DNA from 2 places in the Labrys neptuniae genome. Region 1 is predicted to be linked to the other one. Evidence: riboswitches for the same ligand, from Rfam matches in the RefSeq annotation. Region 1 holds a riboswitch; the other holds the start of a gene.
What was found. Region 1 has a riboswitch for S-adenosylmethionine ahead of metA (homoserine O-acetyltransferase MetA). Riboswitches for the same ligand answer to the same signal wherever they lie in the genome.
Positions count from the first base shown of each region.

Region 1 (8,174 bases):
GGGCAGGTCCGCCAGAGCGCCGGCAAGGTGCTGATGGCCACCGTGAAGGGCGACGTGCACGACATCGGCAAGAACATCGTCGGCGTCGTGCTCGCCTGCAACAATTACGAGATCATCGATCTCGGCGTGATGGTCCCTTCTGCCAAGATCCTCGAAGTCGCGCGCCAGGAGAAGGTCGACATCATCGGCCTCTCCGGCCTGATCACGCCCTCGCTCGATGAAATGGTGCATGTCGCTGCGGAGATGGAGCGCGAGGGCTTCGACATTCCCTTGCTGATCGGGGGAGCCACCACCAGCCGCGTCCACACCGCCGTGAAGGTGCATCCGCGCTATGACCGTGGCCAGGCCGTCTATGTGACGGATGCGAGCCGCGCCGTCGGTGTGGTCTCCAGCCTGCTCTCGCCGACGATCAAGCCGGGCTATGTCGAGACCGTCCAGGCCGAATATGCCAAGGTCGCGGCCGCCCATGCCCGCAGCGAGGCCGACAAGCTGCGCCTGCCGCTCGCCAAGGCCAGGGCCAACGCCCACAAGGTGGACTGGACCGGCTTCGTCGCCCCCAGGCCGAACTTCCTCGGCACGCGCATGTTCGAGAATTACGACCTCGCCGAACTGGCGCGCTATATCGACTGGACACCCTTCTTCCAGACCTGGGAGCTCAAGGGGCGCTATCCCGCCATCCTCTCAGACGAGAAGCAGGGTGCGGCGGCACGCCAGCTCTTCGACGATGCCCAGGCCATGCTCGCCCGCATCATCGAAGAGAAGTGGTTCCACCCCAAGGCCGTGATCGGCTTCTGGCCGGCCAATGCCGTCGGCGACGATATACATCTGTATACGGACGAGGGCCGCGGCCGGAAACTCGCCAGCCTGCACACCTTGCGCCAGCAGCTCACCAAGCGCGACGGCCGGGCCAACGTCGCCCTCTCCGATTTCGTCGCGCCTGCAACCAGCGGCCAGGGCGACTATCTCGGCGGCTTCGTGGTTACCGCCGGCATGGAAGAGGAAGCGATCGCCCATCGCTTCGAACGTGCCAATGACGACTATGGCTCGATCCTGGTCAAGGCCCTGGCCGATCGCTTCGCCGAGGCCTTCGCCGAACGCATGCATGAGCGCGTGCGCAAGGAGTTCTGGGGCTATGCGGCCGACGAGAACCTGGCCCCCGACGAACTGATCGGCGAGCCCTATCGCGGTATCCGCCCTGCCCCCGGCTATCCCGCCCAGCCCGACCATACCGAGAAGGGCACGCTGTTCCGCCTGCTCGACGCCGAGGCTCGCATCGGCGTGCAGCTGACCGAGAGCTATGCGATGTGGCCGGGCGCCTCGGTGTCTGGGCTCTATTTCGCTCATCCCGATGCCTATTATTTCGGGGTATCGAAGATCGAGCAGGACCAGGTCGAGGACTATGCGGCCCGCAAGGGCATGAGCGTGGAAGAGGTCGAGCGCTGGCTTTCGCCGGTGCTCAACTATGTGCCCGGCGTCAAGGAGGCGGCGGAATAGACCTGGGAGCGCGGGCGTCCTCGCCCGCCCTTGGAAGCGCTTCGCCCTCAGGACGGCAAGAGCGGGCGAGGACGCCCGCGCTCCCAGGAACACCATTGATTTCCAATCACCGCAGGATTAACTCTTCTCCCGTGGTGATTTGGCCGGCCGGCTTGCAGCCACGTTAAACAACTCGCTAAAGGGCCGCTGGATGCATTCCATCCGTGGACCTGTCGCATTGCTTTCCGGCTGGCCCAACGTCGATCGAGTGCAACATGCCTATCAAGATTCCGGATACCTTGCCCGCCTTCTCCACCCTGGTCAGCGAAGGGGTGCGGGTGATGACGGAAACCGCCGCCATCCGGCAGGACATCCGCCCGCTGCAGATAGGCCTGCTCAATTTGATGCCCAACAAGATCCGCACCGAATTGCAGATGGCGCGCCTGGTCGGGGCCACGCCGCTGCAGGTCGAACTTTCGCTGGTGCGGGTCGGCGGCCATCGCGCCAAGAACACCTCGGAAGAGCATCTGCTCGCCTTCTACGAAACCTGGGAAGAAGTACGCGAGCGCAAGTTCGACGGCTTCATCATCACCGGCGCACCGGTGGAGACCCTCCCCTTCGAGGAGGTGACCTATTGGAAGGAGCTCGAGCAGATCTTCGACTGGACCACGACCAACGTGCATTCCACGCTGAACGTGTGCTGGGGGGCGATGGCGGCCATCTGGCATTTCCATCGCATTCCCAAATATGAGCTCACGGAGAAGGCCTTCGGCGTCTACCAGCACCACAACCGCAAGCCTTCCTCGATCTATCTCAACGGCTTTTCGGACGACTTCCACATCCCCGTCTCGCGCTGGACGGAGGTGCGCGGCGAGGACGTGCGCAAGAACGCCGAGCTGGAGATCCTGATGGATTCGGACGAAACCGGCGTTTGTCTCATTCACGAGCAACAAGGCAACCGGCTCTATCTGTTCAACCATGTCGAATATGAATCGACCTCGCTGGCCGATGAATATTTTCGCGATGTCGACGCAGGCGTGCCGATCAAGCTGCCGAAGAACTACTTCCCCTATGACGACCCGTCCTTCCCGCCGCGCAATTTCTGGCGCAGCCACGCCCATCTCCTGTTCGGCAACTGGATCAACGAGATCTACCAGACGACGTCCTACGATCTGAGCGAGGTCGGCAAGGGACGCTGAGGCCTTCCGGGCACAGAGGGCGCCCTGCCCATAGACGCCAACTTGAGGGTCGGGCGAGATGACCGAGCTGGAGATTATGCTCCACGTCCGAGCCCCCTCGCCCCGTTCTTACGGGGAGAGGATAGAGGTGAGGGGCTCCGCAATGCCCGGTTTTTCAAGGTTTGCGCCGCCCCTCGTCCTTACCTTCTCCCCGTTCTTACGGGGCGAAGGAGCGTTTGGCGTCGCAGCTCTCGCCTTAGGTTCGCCTCTATGAGCATTTTGCTCGTTCCCTCCTCCTTCTCGCATCGCATTCAAAGAGCGCCCGAGACGCCCGCGCCCCCGGGAACCTCTCAATCCTTGGCGCGATCGATACGCATCAGCAACTGCTCGGTCTTGGCGTCCTCGATGCGGTTGTGCAGCCGGCCGGCCTCCTGCTGGTCGCGCAGGGTCTTGGTCAGCGTCACGCAGGTCTGGATCAGCATCACCGTGCCCATGGCCAAGTAGGCCTTGATCCAGATGTCGACCGGGATGAACAGGATGCCGAGGCCGACCATGCCGGCAGCGCCCGCGAAGGCGGCATAGGTGAAGGTCATCCAGGCATTGGAGTGCTTGATCAGGTTCGACTGTTCCATGGCATTGTCTCGATTTTCCAAGAATTGAAAGGCAGGAGTTGAAAGGATGCTGGCTCAGGCCGCCTGCGCCGCTCGCGCTTGCAGCCGCGCCAGCACGTCCTCGGCCGTCGTCCGCGTCGTGGGACCGAACCCTGCCGCTTCGAGCTTCTCGGCCGTTGCCGCCGAGCGCGCCTCGGCGTCGAGGGCCTCGAGTTCAACCTCCACATCGTCCTGATGGGCCTGCCGGTGCCTGAGGCGGGCCAGCGTCTTTTCGGCATCGGCGAGAGCCGTACCGGGCGCGGCGGCGGCGAAGCCGGACTTGAGCTTATTCACCGTCTCAGCGGCTGCAGTGATGCGCCTGCCTCGTTCGATTTCGAGAAAGCGGCGCTCGGCTGCCGCCAGCTTCGTGCGCAGCCGTCCCGCCTCTTCGGCGAATGTCGCCTGGGCGGCGGCAATCGTCGCGGCATCGTTCTCAAGATTGGCGATCTCACCAGCGGCCTCGCCCGCCAGGTCGTCACGGCCGCCGCGCAGGGCCTCGATCGTGCGATCGTTGAGATCGGCGATGCGCCGGCGCACCTCGCCGAGCCGCCGCGCCTCGGCCTTGTCCTGGGCGATGGCCACCGCCAAGGCACCCCTTCCCTGTTCGAGGCCGGCCCGAGCATCCCGAATCTGCTGGTCCAGTATCCGCACGGCATTGCGGTCGACGAGATTGTCCTCCGCTTCTGCGGCCGCACCGCGGAACAAGGTCACGATGGTCTTGAACATCACGCTCTCCGTGTTATGAACAATGTTCACAATCCGAACGTTAACCTAACCGTGAACGGCGTTCAAGATAAATTTTGAACAATGTTCAGAGAGGAGTTGCCAGGCATGGCCAAGGCAAGTGCAAGGCGGGAAGAATTACGCGAGAAGCTGATCGAAGCGGCGGAGAAAACCATTGTCACGCAGGGCCATACGGCCTTGAAGGCTCGGGCCCTCGCCGAAGAGGTAGGCTGCGCCCTCGGCGCCATCTATACGGTCTTCCCCGATCTCGCCGCCCTCGTCCTGGCGGTGAATGCCCGCAGCTTCGCTCTGCTCAGCGCCATGCTCGGCCGAGAAGCAGAAGCTGCCGCCGCCGAAGGAGGCAGCCCTCGCGCCATCGCCAATCGCACCTTGATCGCGCTCGCCAACGGTTATCTCGACTTTGCCGCCGAGCATGGCGGGCGCTGGCATGCCCTGTTCGACTTCCGCTTGCCGGACGGCCAGGATCTGCCGGAAGACCATTTGCGCCAGCAGGATGCGCTGTTCCAGCATCTGGAAGCTCCGCTCGCCGTGCTCCAGCCCGGCCTCGCTAGAGACGAACGGGCCCTGCTCGCCCGCTCCCTCTTCTCGGCCGCCCATGGCATGGTACTGCTCGGTCTGGAGGGCAAGCTGGTGCAGTTGCCCCTGCCCTATCTGCGCGAGCAGATCGCGCTGGTGGTCAGCGCCATGGGCCGGGGTCTCGAAGGCGGTTGAGACGCGATCGATAAGAATGGCTGCCATCCACTCAACAAAATCGTTCGTATACGCGCTGCCGGCAATCCCTAACGAGACTGCACCGCCCTGTCGCCGAGAGCCGAAGTAACGGCCCAGGAAAAGCCCGGCGGAATGGTGGTACGGTGGTTCCGGCCGGGCACCACCAGCGAGCGAATGGTAAGGCCTGGAAAACCGCGCGATTTGAGCTGTTTTTCGAACCTCCTGACGTCGCCGACCATGTCCTGGGTGTCGCCGCGCCGGCCCGGGTCGTAGCGGCGAATTTCGTCACCACCGACATAGATCAGGACGTTGGCCTTCAGATCACGGTTCGCCTTGGCATATTTGGCTGCCATCGCCAGGATGGCATGATCGGCAAACCAGAAGGAAGGGCTGCCGAGAATGTAGGACTGGAAGAGGCCGGGCTCGGTCAGCAGGACGCGGGCGCCGAGGAGCCCGCCATAGGAATGTCCCCAATAGAGGCGGCGCTGCACATCGGCGCGATAGGTCTTCTCGATGAAGGCAATGACGGTCTGCTTGAGATAAAGTTGATAGGCCTCGGCCCCGCCATAGCCGGGTTTGTCGGCCACCGGCGTGTAGTCGCGCGCCCGACTGGCGGCAAAGCCTTCGCCCTTGGCGTAGGAAAGACCGACCAGAATCGGCTCCTCGCTCAGCTTGCCTTCGCGATGGAGCGCTCTCACCAGTCTAAGCGCTTCCTGTCGCCGCGGCTCCTTCGTCAGGCAAGTGGAGCCGTCGGAAAGATGCCCGCCATCGGCATAATAGAGCACCGGATAGCGCCTGGCGGGCTTGGCCTCATAATCCTCGGGCAGGGTGACTTCGATGTCGTAGGATCGCCCTGTCGCCGGATCGGGCAAGGAGCGGATCCGGGTGCCCCCCAGGTCGCAGTTCACCGGAGCCTTGTCCCTGGCCTCCACCGGCACCGTCATCGCGCCGAGCAGCGCCACGCCGGCGACGGTCCAAATTTTCATCTGAAAAAACAATGAAATAACACCGAAAACGACAGCTGGACCAATGCTTCACGCTGGCACGGCGAGCCCGACAGTGCAAGCCAGGAAGCGGGGCACTGCCGACACCGCATGCACCGCCAGCCATGGAGCCGTCACTGCGACCGCGGCTCTACGGCTTCATGTTGGACTTCACGGCCTCGACCAATTGCTTCATCGAGAAGGGCTTGGGCAGGAAGGCGAACTCCTCGCCCTCCGGCATGTTCTTGGCGAAGGCTTCCTCGGCATAACCGGAGACGAAGATGATCCGCGTCTTCGACTGGCGCTTGCGCATCTCCTTGAGCAGGGTCGGCCCGTCCATTTCCGGCATCACCACGTCGGAGACGACGAGATCGATCTCGCTCTCGCCCTCGTCGATGATCTGCAGGGCCTCGATGCCGGAGCCGGCCTCGATCACCTCGAAGCCGCGCGCCGCCAAGGTGCGGGCGGAGAGCGCGCGCAGAGCTTCCTCGTCCTCGACCAGCAGGATGCGGCCGCGCCCGGTGAGATCGGTCATCTCCTTGGCCTTGGCCGGCGCCGAACCCGCCTGGTCCGGAGCACTCTCGGCCTCGACGATTGCGGCCTTCGCCGGCTCGACCAGCCGCGGCAAGAAGATCTGGAAGATCGTGCCCTTGCCCTCCACCGAATGGACGAGAATGGAGCCGCCTGTCTGCTTGACGATGCCGTATACGGTCGAAAGCCCGAGGCCGGTGCCCTTGCCGACATCCTTGGTGGTGAAGAAGGGCTCGAAGATCTTGTCGAGCACAGCGGGTGGAATGCCGCTGCCATTGTCCTCGACCTCGACGGTGACATAGTCGGCCGGTGGCAGTTCGCTGCGGTCGAGGGCGCTCGCTTCCGAGATCGGCACATTCCGCGTGCGGATGATCACCTTGCCGCCATCGGCCATGGCATCGCGCGCATTGACGGTGAGGTTCATCACCACCTGTTCGAACTGGTTGACGTCCACCTTCACCGGCCACAGATCGCGGCCATGCACGACCTCCAGCGCGACCTTCTCGCCGAGCAGGCGCCGCAGCAGCATCGACAGGTCCGACATGGCGTCGTTGAGGTTCAGCACCTGCGGGCGTAGGGTCTGACGGCGCGAGAAGGCAAGCAACTGGCGCACCAGATTGGCGGCGCGGTTGGCGTTGCTCTTGATCGCCATGATGTCCTGGAAGGCGGGATCACCGGGCTTGTGGCTGCCGAGCAGGGAATCGGCGGCCAGCATGATCACGCCGAGCACGTTGTTGAAATCGTGCGCCACGCCGCCGGCAAGCTGGCCGACAGCGTTCATCTTCTGGCTCTGGGTGAACTGCTCCTGCAGCGTGCGCTGTTCGGTGGTGTCGATCATGTAGACGATCGCCGCTTCCTTCTCGTTCTCGCCGCGGTCGACGGGCGCGAACCAGAAGCGGGCGGAGCGGCTGCCCTGGCCGACCAGGGAAGCCTCGGCCGGTTCGATGTCGCCCCGGCCGGCCATGGCGAGGCGGGTCAGTTTGCTCAGCCCCTCGCGGTCTCGCTCGATGACGGCCTCAAGCAGGGAATGGCCCGGCGCATCGCCGTTGAGAGACTCCTTGAACAGCCGCATGAACGCTGCATTGGTGCGCACGATCCGGGCATTTTCGTCAATGGTGGCAATGGCCAAAGGCGAATTGTTGAAGAAGCGGGCAAACCGCACTTCCGCCGCCCGCAGACCTTCGGAGACGTCGCCGCCCGGGCCGCGATAGATCACCAGAGTGCGCGACGGGCCGGGCTGGCCGTCGGCGGCGAAGGCGATCTTGTGGAACAGGCGCACGGGCATGATGGTGCCGTTGCGGCGCCGCAAGTCGATGTCGAAGATCTCGGTGCGCACGCTGCCCGGTTCGCTGGCCTGCGTCACCACCAAGGCGCCGGCATTGCCGGGGGCGATGTCGGCCAGCGTCAAACCACCCGTGCCGAACTGGGCAAGGTCATAGTCGAGCCAGCCGGCGAGCGTGGCGTTGAGATAGACGATCTCGCCCGAGGGATCGGCGGAGAAGAAACCGGCCGGCGCGTGGTCGAGATAGTCGATGGCGTGCTGCAGTTCCTGGAAGACGTTTTCCTGGCGCTCGCGCTCGCGCGTGATGTCGGCAACCGTCCAGACCGTCTCGCCCGCGCCGGACGGACGCGCGATCGGACGCACGCGCACACGGTACCAGGAGGCCGTTCCGGAAGGTGGAGCCGAGGCGATGCGAAATTCCTCGGCGAGGCGCTGCCCGGCCCGAGCAGCTTGCGCCAAGCGATAGGTCGCCTCGGAAACGTCGGGGTCTCCGGTGAAAGCCCGCTCCACCGTACGGATATCCTGCTCGCCCATCGCACCGGTCAGCGTTAGATACGCCTCGTTGGCATAGATGATGCGGCCATCCTTGTTGGTGACGAGGATGCCTTCCGGCGAATCGTCG
Region 1 covers NZ_JBFNQD010000027.1:16,164-24,337, forward strand. Annotated here, with positions in the region: gene metH (methionine synthase) at 1-1,494, shown strand, start outside; SAM riboswitch at 1,616-1,693, shown strand; gene metA (homoserine O-acetyltransferase MetA) at 1,749-2,672, shown strand; gene ABXS05_RS33110 (YiaA/YiaB family inner membrane protein) at 3,002-3,283, opposite strand; gene ABXS05_RS33115 (PspA/IM30 family protein) at 3,338-4,027, opposite strand; gene ABXS05_RS33120 (TetR/AcrR family transcriptional regulator) at 4,133-4,756, shown strand; gene ABXS05_RS33125 (alpha/beta hydrolase) at 4,825-5,742, opposite strand; gene cckA (cell cycle histidine kinase CckA) at 5,891-8,174, opposite strand, start outside.

Region 2 (8,174 bases), on a different contig from region 1:
GGTGGGAAATGTAGAGCACCGCCCTGCCCTCGCCGGTGATGCGTTCGAGGGTGAGAAAGAGCTGGTCGGCCTCCTGCGGCGTCAGCACCGAGGTCGGCTCGTCGAGAATGAGCAGCTTGGGGTTCTGCATCAGGCAGCGCACGATCTCGATGCGCTGCCGCTCCCCCACCGAAAGCGTATGCACCGGCCGGCGCGGTTCGAGCGGCAGGCCATAGGCCGCCGATACCGCCGCGATGCCTTCCTCGACATCCCGCAATTTCGTGCCCGGGGGCTGGGCCAGGGCGACATTCTCGGCGACACTGAGATTGTCGAACAGCGAGAAATGCTGAAACACCATGCCGATGCCCACGGCGCGAGCCGCCGCCGGGCGCGGCAACTGGATCGGCTGTCCCTGCCAGAAGAGCTGCCCCTCGTTGGGCTGGAGCAGGCCATAGAGAATCTTGACGAAGGTCGACTTGCCGGCGCCGTTCTCGCCCAGCAAAGCATGGATCTCATGCGGCATGATCTTCAGATCGATGCCGTCATTCGCTCTCAGCGCGCCGAAGATCTTGACGATACCCCTCGCTTCGATCAGGGGCGTGTGAGCGTCTGCCATTGCTGCCACATTCATGGACGTGCCCAATTCATAGGCGCAAATAAGGCAGATGCGAAGAGTTCAGGCATGGTAACGCAGCTTTTCCCCAACTCAGCGGCGTACCGGGACTAGCCGAGACGCCGATGGCCTTTCAGGACCGACATCCGGCTGCCGGCCTGACGGGGTAATTGCAAGATCTGGGCCACGACGGAAGCCGCTATCACCGCCGGCTCCTTGCCTTCGATGCCGGGTATTCCGAGCGGGCAGATCATGCCTTCGATCAGCCGTTCCGCCAGGCCCGCCTGCCGCAATTGCGAGACGAAGCGAGCCCGCTTGGTCTGTGAGCCGATCACGCCAACATAGGCAAAACGATCCGCCGCCAGAGCCGACGAAACGATGGCAAGATCGAGCGCGTGGCTATGCGTCATCACCACGATACGCGCATGGTCAGGTGCCCCGGCCAGGATATGCTCGGGCTCGGCATCGCGGCGGAGCACGACATGCTGCGGCACATGGCTCGGGAAGGCGTCGGGCCGGGCATCGCACCAGACCACGTCGATCGGCAGAGGCGCCAGCGCCAGGATCAGAGCCCGGCCGACATGACCGGCGCCGAACAGATAGACAGACGGATTTGTGGGATCCAGCCTTTCGAGCAGGCGCCCGTCCGGCAGGAAGCGGCTGGCCGTTTCGGCGGATAGCCCCTGTGCCTCGGCATCGCTGGCCCGGCGACGGATGAAGCCGCCTCGCTCATGCGGCGTGCCGATGCTGATGGAGGTTCCGCCCGCCAGCGTCGCAAGCTCGTTCAGCCAGGCGAGATCGTCCCGCTCCAGACGCTCCAGCATCAGGCTGACCCGGCCGCCGCAGCATTGGCCGAGGTCCGGTCCCAGGGCCTTGTCCAGGGAGCGTATGCGGCGTCCCTCCCGAGCCGAAAGCAGCGCCTGCGCTTCGGCGAGCACCTGCCATTCCAGCGTGCCACCGCCGATCGTGCCAGAAAAGGCGCCGTCTGCCCGCACGGCCATGCGCGTGCCTGCTTCGCGTGGGCTTGACCCGCGCACATCCATGATGGTGACGAGCACGGCGCGCCCGTCCCGCTCGACCATAGCCTTCAGCGTCGCGAAGATCCCCATCGCTCTGCCCGCATGCATGCCGGTTTTGGCACAGGCATGATAACGCTTCGGGATGATCGCGCCAAAGCCCATTTGGGGGCTGGTCTTCAAGACCAACCCAGACTCCTCCGGGAGATACGGTACTTCCAGGCCGGTCTAAAGCCCCCGATTACAAGGCCTTGTCGAGGGCCTGCGCAAAGTCGGCGATCAGGTCGTCGGCGCTCTCGATGCCGGCGGAGAAACGCAGCATGCCCTGGCGGATGCCCATGCCCAGGCGCGCATCTTCCTCGAAGCGCTGATGGGTGGTGGTCGAGGGATGGGTGATCAGGCTCTTGGTGTCGCCGAGATTGTTGGAAATGCGGGTGATCTTCAAGGCGTTGGCAACCTTGAACGCCGCCGCCTTGCCGCCCTTAACCTCGAAGGTCACCAGCGTGCCGCCGGCCTTCATCTGGCGGCGGGCGAGTTCGGCCTGGGGATGGTCGTCGCGGAAGGGATAGATCACGCGCTCGACGGCCGCGTGGCCAGCGAGGGCATCGGCAACCTTGACCGCATTGGCGATCTGGCGTTCGACGCGCAGTTCCAGTGTCTCCAGGCCCTTGAGCATCACCCAGGCATTGAAGGGAGAGATCGAGGGGCCGGTCTGGCGCAGGTAGGTATGGATGTGGTCGTTGATGAACTTTTCCGACGCCAGGATCACACCGGCAAGGCACCGGCCCTGCCCGTCGATGTGCTTGGTGGCCGAATAGACCACGCAATCGGCGCCGAGCTTGAGCGGGCTCTGCAGCAGCGGCGTGGCGAAGACATTGTCCACCACCAGCGTGGCACCGGCGCTCTTGGCGATCCTGGCGATGGCCTCGATGTCGAGGATCTCGAGTGTCGGATTGGTCGGGCTTTCCAGGAAGAACACCTTGGTTTCCGGCCGAACCGCCGCCTGCCACTCGGCCAGCTCGGTGCCATCGACCAGGGTCGAGGTCACGCCGAAGCGCGGCAACAATTCCTCGATGACATAGCGGCAGGAGCCGAACAGGGCCTTGGCGGCGACGACATGGTCGCCGGCCTTGAGCTGGCCGATCAGGGTCGCGGTGACGGCCGCCATGCCGGAGGCGGTGGCGCGGGCAGCTTCGGCTCCCTCCAGTTCCGCCATGCGCTGCTCGAACATCGCCACGGTGGGATTGGAGAAGCGGCTATAGATGAAGCCGGCATCCTCGCCCTTGAAACGGGCCTCCGCCTGCTCGGCGCTTTCGTAGACGAATCCCTGGGTGAGGAACAACGCCTCCGAGGTCTCGGCATATTGCGAGCGCAGCGTGCCGGCATGCACGAGCCGGGTGGCCGGCTGCAATTCCCGGGTGGAAGGTGCTGAAGTCAACGGTTTGGTCATCTGCGGCAATCCTGAACAGCCGCAAGTCGAGCGCCAGCGCTCTTTCCCACGGCCCTTTAGCGAGTTGTTTTACGTGGCTGCAAGCCGGCCGGCCCAAATCCACCACGACGAAGACTGTTGAGTAGCCCTACTCCCCGATGGCGTCAATGCATGGTTTCGTCTAGCAAGACCAAGATACGCCAAAACTGGCAGCAAAAAGCGAGAGCCATGCCGTCCTCGAACCTCCTGCACTCCCCAGGCCTTCTGCATAGCCATGGCATCCTGCCCTCACAGGCGATTGCCGGCCTGGTCGAGGCGGGCGCCGTCCGCATCGAGCAGCCCTTGGCCACGGACCAGATCCAGCCGGCCAGCCTCGACCTGCGCCTGGGCGCCAAGGCTTATCGCATGCGGGCAAGCTTCCTGCCCGGTCCGCGCAGCACGGTCGCCGAGCGCATCGCCGACCTCGCTCTGCACGAGATCGACCTGACCAACGGGGCCGTGCTGGAGACGGGCTGCGTCTACATCGTGCCCCTGCTCGAAAGCCTGAAGATGCCGGATGGCGTTCTCGCCTCCACCAATCCCAAGAGCTCGACCGGCCGCCTCGACGTCTTCACCCGCGTGATCACCGACCATGCCCGCGCCTTCGACCAGGTCGAAGCCGGCTATGACGGCCCGCTCTATGCCGAGATCGGCCCCCGCACCTTCCCGGTGCTGGTCAGGACGGGATCGCGCCTCAGCCAGATCCGTTTCCGCCGCGGCGAAGCCCGCATCGACGATGCCGCCTTGCGCGAATTGCAGCGCCGCATGGGCCTGGTCTCCTCGCCCGATCCGGACATTGCCGGCGGCGTCGCCGTCTCCGTCGACCTCACCGGCTTCGGCGACGGCATCATCGGCTATCGCGCCAAGCGCCATACCGCCGTGATCGACGTCGACAAGCGCGCGGCCTGCGATCTTCTCGATTTCTGGGAGCCGATCCCGCATCGCGGCAAGAACGACATGATCCTGGACCCGGATGAGTTCTACATCCTGGCCTCCAAGGAAGCCGTGCATGTGCCGCCGGAATTCGCCGCCGAAATGGTGCCGTTCGACCCGCTGGTGGGCGAATTCCGGGTGCATTACGCCGGCTTCTTCGATCCAGGCTTTGGCTACTCGCCCGACGGCATGGAGGCAGCGCGGGCCGTACTCGAAGTGCGGTCGCGCGAAGTTCCCTTCATCGTCGAGGACGGCCAGATCGTCGGGCGCCTGATCTATGAACGCATGCTCGAACGCCCGCAGATCCTCTACGGGTCCGGCCTCAACTCCAACTATCAGGGCCAGGCGCTGAAACTGTCGAAGCATTTCCGGTAAGTCGCGATGCCGGCGCAAGGGTGGTGCCATGAAGAACTCTGTCGTCGCGACCACTGCCGCACTTTGTGTCTTGCTGTTCCCGCTTGCGCAGGCGCGAGCGATGGAGTGCTTCGGAGGCTTCAGTTGCGAGGAAATCGGCGCTGCTGCCTTCTCCTTTCGGATCGTTCGGGATTGTCCCGCTCAATTTCAGATCCGGCCTGATAAAAGGGCCAAGTTCGAGCGGGCGATGGTTGCCCTGCGCAACCGCCCACTGGCCAATGTCACGGGCAACGAGCAGTTCTCCTCGACCCCGCAGACTTATGGACCCGGCATCTGCGAGGGCGCCGCGCGAAAGTTCAAGAGCGGCGCGGCGAAGGTCGAATTCCTTGCCGTGAGACCGCAGGTCAAGCGTAAGTGAAGGTCGGCACAGGCACCTGAGGCATCCGGCAAACAGCCAAGAAAAAAAGGGCGGCTCGCCGGGCCGCCCTTCACGAGTTTCCGGCTCTGGGAGGACTCAGGCCGGCTTCGAGCGCCGTTCGAAGGGCGCAACGAATTTCACGATCAGCAGGAAGGTGGCCGCCTCGACCACTGCGACGATCCACAGGCCGTTCGATATGGCACCGGCATCCTTGAGATAGCCCATCAGATAGGGAGCGCCGAAGCCGGCGAGATTGGCCACCGAATTGATCAGGGCGATACCGACGGCGGCAGCCGAACCAGCCAGGAAGTGGTTGGGCATCTGCCAGAACACCGGGATCGCCGACATGGTGCCGACCACGGCCAACCCCAGGGCCAGCAAGGCGATCGGCGCGCTGCCGGGCACCACGAAGCCGAGGACGGTGAGCCCGACCGCGCCGGCCAGAGCCGCCAGGCCGCAATGGTAGCGCACTTCATTGGCACGGTCGGAATGGATGCCGTTGGAGATCATGCCGGCGGCGCCGCAGGCATAGATCGCCGCCATGATCCAGCCCACCGTGGCCGGATTTGTAAAGCCGACTTCCCGCACGATGGTGGGGCCGAAGAAGGTCAGCGCGGAATTGGCCATGATGATGCAGAAGAAGATGGCAATGAACTTCCACACGATCGGGTTCTTCAGCGACTGCAACACGCCGTGCTCGCGATGGCCGAGCGCCTGGCGGTCACGCTCGAGATCGCCGATCAGCAGCTGGCGCTCGTCGGCGCTCAGCCAATGGGCATGCTCGGGCTTGTCGGTCAGATAATAGAGGGTCGCCAGGCCGGCCAGGATGGACGGAATGCCTTCCAGCAGGAACACCCACTGCCAGCCTGCCCAGCCGTTCACGCCGCCGAGCTGGGTCATGATGGTGCCAGCCACCGGACCGCCCAGGACACCGGCCAGGGCGGAGGCCGACATGAACAGGCCGAAGACCTTGGCGCGGCGCAGCGACGGGAACCAATAAGTGAGATAGAGGATGACGCCGGGGTAGAAGCCGGCCTCGAACACGCCGAGCAGGAAGCGCAGGCTATAGAACTGCCAGGGCTTGGTGACGAACATCATCAAGACGCAGATGATGCCCCAGCCGATGGTGATGCGAGCCAGCGTCCGCTTGGCGCCGATCCGCTCGAGCAGCATGTTGCTCGGCACTTCGAAGAAGAAATAGCCGAGGAAGAACACACCAGCGCCGAGGCCATAGACCGTCTCGCTGAACTGCAGGTCCTGGAGCATGGTCAGCTTGGCAAAGCCGACATTGACGCGGTCGATCCACGCCAGCACCCACAGGAACATCAGGAAGGGAAGCAGGCGCCAGATCACCTTCTTGTAGAGCGCCTCCACCTGCGGAGAGGTAGCTTCCGTGATCGCGCCTCCCGGCTCGATCATCGCATTCGCGGTCATGGTTTTCTCCCAGATATCTTATTGATTGACCGGCTTTGCGACGGCGATCTTCGATCCGCCGCCACCAATATTCAACGCACCACCTCGAAGCCGGCAGCAGCACGCCCGTCGGGCCCGTCCAAGGACGGCACCTTTCGTCGTCAGGCGGCGGGCGCTACGGCCTGCATGGCTTCGCGATGGAACAAGGCATCCAGCCGATAGCGGCTGATGAAGCCGATCTGCCGCAGCGCCTCGCGCCGCTCGTCGTCGCTGCGGCGCGCGATGCGATGGCGGAACTCGGCAAAAATCCCGACTTTGGTGTAGTGCCGCACGCAGACGATGAACGGGAAGCCATGGCGAGCGCGATATTTGCGATTCAACTCGTCCATCTCGGTGACTTCCGAAGCACTGAGCCGATCGAGCCCTGCCGTTCCCTGCTCCTCCACCGATTCCGCCGTCATCGTGCCCTGCTTGGCCTCGCGACCGGCGAGATCGGGATGCGCGTTGAGGAAGGCTGCGATGCTGGCCTCGTCCTGGCCGAGCACAACCGCCATCATCGCAGCATGCAGGTTCTCGATGGTGTCGAACGGCCTGCGCGACCACACGGCTTCAGCCACCCAACGGGAATTCTCGAAAACCGGTCCCAGCCGGGTGGTGAACGCCTCGCGGCTCGCCGCATTCAGGCTCATCAGATCGATCAAGGCGCCGCTCCACGGGATTCATCGTTGTTCTTTGGCGGGATTTCCGAATTCCCATGAGAAAAAGCATGCGCCTTGACAGATATTAGGTCAATTTGATGAGATGAATGATCAATATTAGAAAAATCGAATAATAGTAGGCCGACATCGACGAGGCGAACCCGGGATGCCAACCCTGAACGGGGAACGATGAATGAAAAAAGATGCGTTGGTTGATCTCAGCCTGCTTCGCGTCTTCTGCATCCTGATGAGCGAACGCAGTGTATCGCGTACCGCCGTGCGCCTGGAGATGTCGCAACCCGCGGTCAGCCTCGTCCTGGGCCGGCTGCGCGAGCATTTCGGCGACCAGTTGCTCATGCGCGGACGCGGCGGAATGGTGCCGACCGACCGTGCTCTGACGATCCTGCCCCGTATCCAGGCGCTGCTGATGGACGCCGAAGCCCTGGCGGAGGATACCGCGCCTTTCGACATATCGGCGAGCAATCACAGCTTTACCATTGCATCCCCCGATTACCTCGCTCCCATCTTTCTGGGGGATGTCATCGCAGCCGCCCGGCGCGAGGCGCCGAATGTGCGGCTCGTCATCCGGGCGCTGGGCCCCGATTTCGACTTCGAGAGCGCCCTGGCCAAGGGAGAGATCGACACGGTGATCGGCAACTGGCCGTCACCGCCGAACTATCTGCGCCGATCCGTCCTGCTCGAGGACGAGGTCGTCTGCGTCATGGGCGCCCAGCACCGGCTGGCCCATGGCCCGATCACCCAGGCCGACTATCTTGCCGCGGCCCATATCGTGCCGGTGTCCTATTCGGTCGCCCATCGCGGTCTGGTCGAAACTCATCTGAGTCGCCTGCGCCTCGTTCGCGAGCGAACCGTGGCCCTGTCCTATTTCGGCATGGCACCTTATCTGCTGCTTGAATCCGATCTCATCTTCACGACGAGCCGCCATTTCGCGCGTTATTTCTCGGCATTCCTTCCCCTGGCGATCCGCAACTCACCGATCCGCTTTCCGGCGATGACCTTCTATCAATTGTGGCATGAGCGGTCGCATCACGCTCCGGCCCATCGCTGGCTGCGCGACCTCATGGCCCGCTCGCGCAGCAGCATCGACGCCACCCGCCCCACCAGGTCGGAGCCGCAGGCCTAGGTTATGCCCGTCGGCCGGCGGGTTTACGCAAGGCAGCCGCTCGCCAAGCCGACGCAGCGGCGAAAATCTGCACCAGCCCGCCCATGGTCATGGCGCCGGCCAATCCGGCCGCCCCACCGCCGAGAACGGCATAGAGCG
Region 2 covers NZ_JBFNQD010000001.1:778,250-786,423, forward strand. Annotated here, with positions in the region: gene ABXS05_RS03790 (ABC transporter ATP-binding protein) at 1-595, opposite strand, end outside; gene xdhC (xanthine dehydrogenase accessory protein XdhC) at 703-1,791, opposite strand; gene ABXS05_RS03800 (O-succinylhomoserine sulfhydrylase) at 1,850-3,058, opposite strand; SAM riboswitch at 3,095-3,174, opposite strand; gene ABXS05_RS03805 (2'-deoxycytidine 5'-triphosphate deaminase) at 3,266-4,384, shown strand; gene ABXS05_RS03810 (hypothetical protein) at 4,413-4,781, shown strand; gene ABXS05_RS03815 (MFS transporter) at 4,878-6,215, opposite strand; gene uraD (2-oxo-4-hydroxy-4-carboxy-5-ureidoimidazoline decarboxylase) at 6,356-6,895, opposite strand; gene ABXS05_RS03825 (LysR family transcriptional regulator) at 7,086-8,036, shown strand; gene ABXS05_RS03830 (MFS transporter) at 8,038-8,174, opposite strand, start outside.
Region 2: another riboswitch for S-adenosylmethionine. It lies ahead of ABXS05_RS03800 (O-succinylhomoserine sulfhydrylase); the one in region 1 lies ahead of metA (homoserine O-acetyltransferase MetA).